Regions from separate parts of the Clostridium amazonense genome, predicted to be linked through region 1. Evidence: a T-box and tRNA genes for the amino acid it is inferred to sense, from the RefSeq annotation. Region 1 holds a T-box; the other holds one or more tRNA genes.
The links. A T-box is a leader RNA that pairs with one kind of tRNA and senses whether it is charged. The one in region 1 lies ahead of serS (serine--tRNA ligase), so its partner is inferred to be a tRNA-Ser.

Region 1 (3,436 bases):
TATAATATAATTCGTTGTTCATCTATACTACTTTAACAAAAAATATACTTCAATATTCAAATTAAATTTTCAATTTAAAACAAAGTATGTATTCACCTAGTTTCTTATATAAAATTAATTTTTACATTCTAATTATATTTTCTATAGAGAAATTTCCATTGCATATAAAAAAGGCTATAAATTTTTATAGCCTTTTTATTGAAATTATTTAATTATAGTTTTTCCACCCATATATGGTTGTAATGCAACTGGTATATTCACTGTACCATCTTCATTTAAGTTATTTTCTAAGAATGCAATTAACATTCTTGGTGGTGCAACAACTGTGTTATTTAATGTATGTGCAAAATATTTATTTCCATCGTCTCCATTAACACGAATTTTTAAACGACGAGCTTGTGCATCTCCTAAGTTAGAACAACTTCCAACTTCAAAATATTTCTTTTGTCTTGGAGACCATGCTTCTACGTCTATAGATTTAACTTTTAAGTCAGCTAAATCTCCTGAACAACATTCTAATGTTCTAACTGGAATATCTAAAGAACGGAATAATTCTACTGTGTATTGCCATAATTTTTCAAACCATTCTTTACTTTCTTCTGGCTTACATACAACTATCATTTCTTGTTTTTCAAATTGGTGAATTCTATATACTCCTCTTTCTTCTATACCATGAGCACCTTTTTCTTTTCTAAAACATGGAGAATAAGATGTAAATGTTTGTGGTAAAGATTTTTCTGGAACTATTGTATCTATAAATTTACCAATCATAGAGTGTTCGCTTGTTCCAATTAAATATAAATCTTCATCTTGAATTTTATACATCATCGCTTCCATTTCATCAAAGCTCATTACTCCAGTAACAACTTCACTTCTAATCATGAAAGGTGGAATACAATAAGTAAATCCTTTATCAATCATGAAATCTCTAGCATAAGAAATTACAGCTGAATGAAGTCTTGCAATATCTCCCATGAAATAGTAGAAACCATTTCCAGCAACTTTTCTAGCAGCATCTAAATCAATACCATTAAATTTGTCCATTATTTCAGTATGATATGGTACTTCAAATTCTGGAACTACAGGTTCTCCAAAACGCTCTACTTCTACATTTTCGCTATCATCTTTTCCAATTGGAACACTAGGATCAATAATATTTGGTATTACCATCATTATTTTTTTAATTTTCTCTTCTAATTCTGCTTCTTTAACTTCTAAAGCTGCAAGACGTTCTGCACTTTCTGCAACTTTTCTCTTAACTTCTTCTGCTTCTTCTTTTTTTCCGTCTTTTAATAAACCACCTATTTGTTTTGAAAGCTTATTTCTATTAGCTCTTAATGCTTCTGCTTCTGTTTTAGCATCTCTATTTTCAACATCTAAAGCAATTACCTCATCAACTAATTCTAACTTCTTAAGTTGAAATTTATTTTTAATATTCTCTTTAACAATCTCTGGATTTTCTCTTACAAATTTTAAATCTAACATTTTTGCTCCTCCTATAAGTAAAAAACTTTAATTTATTTTTATATAACAAAAAAATCCTTCACTCCCTATATATGGGACGAAAGATTCCGTGTTGCCACCCAAATTGCCAACTTAAATAAAGCTGACCACTCAAATAGTAATATAAAGGTTACCAACCTCTCAATTCATCATTGACAGCTCCGAAAGTGGAAAGATTTAACCTTTCACCGATTTGCACCATCCATCGGCTCTCTAAAGAAATTTATAAATCGTAGCTTTCATCTTTGCTGATTCTCATATTTTTTATTAATTATAACTCTTTTATAATTAAATTTCAAGAATAAATAAAAAAATTATTATAATAATTTTTTAAATTCAAATTTATCGCCATAAATTGTATTTTAATGAATTAAATAGTAATATTGAATATAAAGAAATAAACATATAAATCTTGTGTTAGGAGTGAATTTTATGGATTATTATGGAACTATAGGACCTTCTTGCGAAGATACTAAAATTCTAGAAAAATTATTTAGAGCAGGAATGACCGGTGTTAGAATAAATCTTTCTCATAAAACTATAGATGACTGTGAATGCTATATTAAAAATATTAAAGAGGCTTCTAAAAATTGTGGTATTAAAGAAAAAATTCTTATTGATATTCAAGGACCTGAATTAAGAATTGGAGATTTAAGTAAACCTTTAGAACTTAAAAGTCAAGATTACATACACTTAGGTACTAATGGTATACCTGTTCCAAAAGTTATATTCTCATATTTAAAAGAAAACCAAGAAATTCTTTTAGATGATTCTCTAATACTATTACAAGTAATTTCTTTTAATAATAATTCTGCTAAATGTAAAATTCTTAGAGGCGGTGTTTTAAATTCAAGAAAAAGCATTGCATTATCTGGTGTAGATATAGATAATGAAACTCTTACATCAGAAGACTATGATAGCATATCTAAAATCAACCAATATGGTATCACAGGAATAATGCTTCCCTTTGTAAGAAACAGACATGATTTAATTACATTAAAATCAGCTCTAAAAGATGCTAATGCTAACCAAACTACAATACATGCTAAAATTGAAAATCAAGATGGAATAAATAATTTAGAAAGCTTTTTAGACCTAACAGATGAAGTCATAATTGCAAGAGGTGATCTTGGGAACTCCCTTGGACTATACTCATTATTAAAAGCTCAAAAAAACATTTCTAATCTTTGTAATAAACATAATAAAAATTTTATGGTTGTAACTCAACTACTACACTCAATGATAAATTCTCCAGTTCCAACAAGAGCTGAAATATCAGATATATTCAACGCAACTTTAGATGGAGCATCGTCACTTATGCTCACTGGGGAAACTGCAATAGGTAAATATCCTATTGAAGCCATGACTTACTTAGTAAATACCTCTAAAGAAGCACTTAAATATAAACATGAGCTACTGCACAATAACTAGAAATTAGTTAAGAGCAATAGCTCTTTTCTATTTTACTTATAATTTATAATTAATATCAATTTTAAATTTTATTTTCAATAACTTTTACTTCGTTATTAGTTCCAACTATAATAAAATTGCACATATTAATAAATAATCCTATTTCTAAAACTCCAGGTATTCTGCTAATTTTACTATAAATATCACTAATATTTATAGGCTTTCCTATATGCAAATCAACAATATAATTTCCATTATCAGTTATAAAAATTTTATTTTCTTTTATTCTTATTATAGGCTTTAAAGAGTAATTTTCTAACTTTTTAATTGTATGTTTACAGCCATATGGCAATATTTCAACTGGTAGTGGAAATTCACCAATATTCTCAACAAGCTTGCTATCATCCATAATCCATATCACTTTTTTAGCCAAATTAGCAACAATTTTTTCTCTGAACAATGCACCCCCACCACCTTTAATAGCATTAAATTCTCTATCAATTTCATCTACCCCGTCTATTGC
Region 2 (3,436 bases), on a different contig from region 1:
TTATGATTGGACCTTTGAGAGTTGCGCAGCTTATAAGCTTAATTGGAATTGCAATTTGTGCAATAGGACTTATATTCTGTTATAAACAAAAAAATAATAAACGAAAAAATAAATATTCATAAATCTAAAATGAAGATAAAATAAAATTTTATCTTCATTTTTTATATTTAGCCCTGTCTTGATGGCATATAATATGATAGTCTTGCTGCTAAATTACTCATAGGCATAGTTTGTAAGTATACCCTTCCTGGTCCTGTAAGTGTTGTTAAGAATAATCCTTCTCCTCCAAACAATACATTTTTAACGCCCTTAACCATTTCTATATCAAATAAAACAGTAGAATCAAATGCCGCTACATGACCTGTATCAACTTTCAATTTTTCACCTGGTGCCAAATCAACTTCTTCCACATGACCATCAAATTCTAAAAATACAAGTCCTGGACCTGTAATTCGTTGTAAAATAAATCCCTCTCCACCAAAAAATCCAGCAGATAATCTCTTTTTAAGATGAATTTTAAAATCAACTGATGATTCTGATGCCAAAAATGCTCCTTTTTGACAAATTAATACTTGACCTTCATGTAAGTTCTTAGCTATTATTTTTCCTGGTACTGCACAAGGAAATGCAATTTCACCTTCGCCTCTACCACAAGTAAATATATTTAGAAATATACTATCACCTGATAAAGCTCTTCCTATACCACCAAATAATCCACCCTTCAAATTTGTATCCATATCTATATTGTCACTCATCCAGCCCATTGCACCTGATTCACTTATTATTCTTTCCCCGCTTTGAAGCTTACAAATAGCTACTGGCATACTACCACCTTTTATTTCATATTGCATAACATCCACCTCCAAATATATAATAAATATATACTAAATATATGTATTAAATTCATTATATATAAATATACTAATTCATGAGAAGCATATTTATAATAAATTTTGGAAATTTTAATATTTACTTAAAATGCTTGAAAATATAATTTTATAATAGTATAATGATAACTACATAATATAAAATTAAATATGGAGAGATGTCCGAGCGGCTGAAGGAGCACGCCTGGAACGCGTGTGTAGGGGAAACTCTACCGAGGGTTCAAATCCCTCTCTCTCCGCCATGTCGTACTAGACGGGGAGTTAGCGGTGCCCTATACCTGCAACCCGCTACAGCAGGGTTGAATTCCTCGCCTCGATTTTAGTTTGTGTGGTCTGGTCTATGTAAGTGGCGTTGATAGCTGGGTCCCACGCAATAAGGACTCATGAACCTCGTCAGGTCTGGAAGGAAGCAGCGATAAGTGAGATCCCTTATGTGCCGTGGATAAACCTGGTTTGAGTTAACTGCATAGATAACGCGCATAAACTAACTATCAAAGCGAGGTGTACGACTATATATTAGTAAATCAAAGATGCATCTTGCATCTTTTTTTTATTATATGTAAAATTTATAATAGAATAATTTAATTAATAAGTTTATATAAATAAAATATTGAGGTGAGATTATGAGTTATACTGCACTATATAGAGAGTTTAGGCCTAAAAACTTTGAAGATGTTATAGGTCAGACACATATAACTACAACACTTAAAAATGCTATAAAAAATGATAGAATTGCTCATGCATATTTATTATGTGGTACAAGAGGTACAGGAAAGACTTCTACTGCTAAGATATTAGCTAAAGCTGTTAACTGTCTTAATTCTAAAGATGGTGAACCATGCAATGAATGTGAAATGTGCAAAAATATAAATTCTGGAACTGCTATAGATGTAGTAGAGTTAGATGCAGCTTCTCATAATAAAGTTGATAATATAAGAGATATAATAGAAGATGTACAATATCCTCCTCAAGAAGCAAGATATAAAGTCTATATCATCGATGAGGTTCATATGTTATCTCAAGGAGCCGTAAATGCATTTCTAAAAACTTTAGAAGAACCTCCTAGTTATGTTATTTTTATATTAGCTACAACAGACCCACAAAAATTACCTATAACTATTTTATCTCGTTGTCAAAAATTTGATTTTAAAAGAATAAACAACGAAGATATATTTTTAAGGCTTAGAAAAATAGTTGATATTATGGGTGTATATTCTGATGATAAAAGTCTTAAACTAATTTCTAGAATATGTGATGGAGCAATGAGAGATGCACTAAGTATATTAGATCAAGCCATTTCAATGGGTTCTAATAAAGTTAATTATGATGATATAGTTAAAATGCTTGGCTTAATGACTAATGATGATTTAGTTCATCTTACTGATAATATAATAGATAAGAATATAGAAAATTCTATATTAACAATGGATAAATGCATTTCCTCTGGAAAAGATGTAAATTTACTTATAAAAGATTTTACTAAACATATGAGAGACCTTATGATGGTAAAAGTTACTGAAAGTCCTGAAGAAGTTTTAGAAATGTCCATAGAAAACATAGCTATTTTAAAAGCACAAAGTGAAAAACTTAGAGTTGAAGAAATTATGCGCTATATAAAAATTCTTCAAGAAGCTGATGAAAACTCTAAGTATGCAAAACAAAGTAAAATATATTTAGAACTTGCATTAATTAAAATGTGTAAAATTGAATATGACACTTCTTCTGAAGTTTTATTATCAAGAATAAATCGACTTGAACATGTTATTAAAAGTGGAGTTTCCGTTAACATTAATGAAAAAATACAAGCAGCACAAAATTTATCTGAAACTAAAAAAGTCCTAATTGAAGAATCACAAACTAAAACTGAAATTCCAAAAACTGTATCAAATGAAGGTTTAGAATCATATAATGATAAATCATCACTTACTAAGGATATTGTTAGTAGATCATTTAAAGATGTGCAACAATTATTAAAAGCAAGAAAAAATATAGTTTTAGCTGTTGCGCTAATGGTTGGAAAAATTAATTCTGTTAAGGGAAATATTATTGATATTTTATTTGATGAAGAATATGATTTTCATAAAAAAAGGCTAGAAAAAGACGAAAATCGAAAAATAGTTAATGATGTATTTTCTGAAATTTTAAAAGAAAAAGTAATCGTATCCTATTCTCTTGATAAGGTTAAAGAAGATATTTCTAAGGAAAATATACTAACTGAGACATTTGGTGAAGACTTGGTAGAAATAATTGATGAATAATATAATATAATAAAATATAATAAAATTAGTTACATTAATATCAAATATTCTATATACTACTAATATATTGATATTATAAAATATATAAATAATTTAAGGAGGCATTATTATGGCAAAAGGTGGATTCCCAGGAATGGGTGGAAATATGAATGGTCTTTTAAAACAAGCACAAAAATTTCAAAAACAAATGGAGACAGCTCAAAAAGATTTAGAAACTAAAACTTTTGATGGATCAGCTGGTGGTGGTGCTGTTACTGCTACTGTAAATGGTAAAAGAGAATTATTAAAAAT

Region 2: it has a tRNA-Ser gene. The T-box ahead of serS (serine--tRNA ligase) is inferred to sense a tRNA for this amino acid. The anticodon was not compared.

The regions. Positions count from the first base shown of each region.
Region 1 is NZ_JBWKMH010000033.1:247,101-250,536, forward strand. It holds gene serS (serine--tRNA ligase) at 205-1,485, opposite strand; T-box leader at 1,555-1,758, opposite strand; gene AC07E4_RS15810 (pyruvate kinase) at 1,936-2,934, shown strand; gene rpiA (ribose-5-phosphate isomerase RpiA) at 2,996-3,436, opposite strand, start outside.
Region 2 is NZ_JBWKMH010000004.1:3,709-7,144, forward strand. It holds gene lgt (prolipoprotein diacylglyceryl transferase) at 1-122, shown strand, start outside; gene AC07E4_RS02165 (TIGR00266 family protein) at 168-851, opposite strand; tRNA gene AC07E4_RS02170 (tRNA-Ser) at 1,040-1,129, shown strand; RNA gene ffs (signal recognition particle sRNA large type) at 1,132-1,396, shown strand; gene dnaX (DNA polymerase III subunit gamma/tau) at 1,511-3,145, shown strand; gene AC07E4_RS02185 (YbaB/EbfC family nucleoid-associated protein) at 3,255-3,436, shown strand, end outside.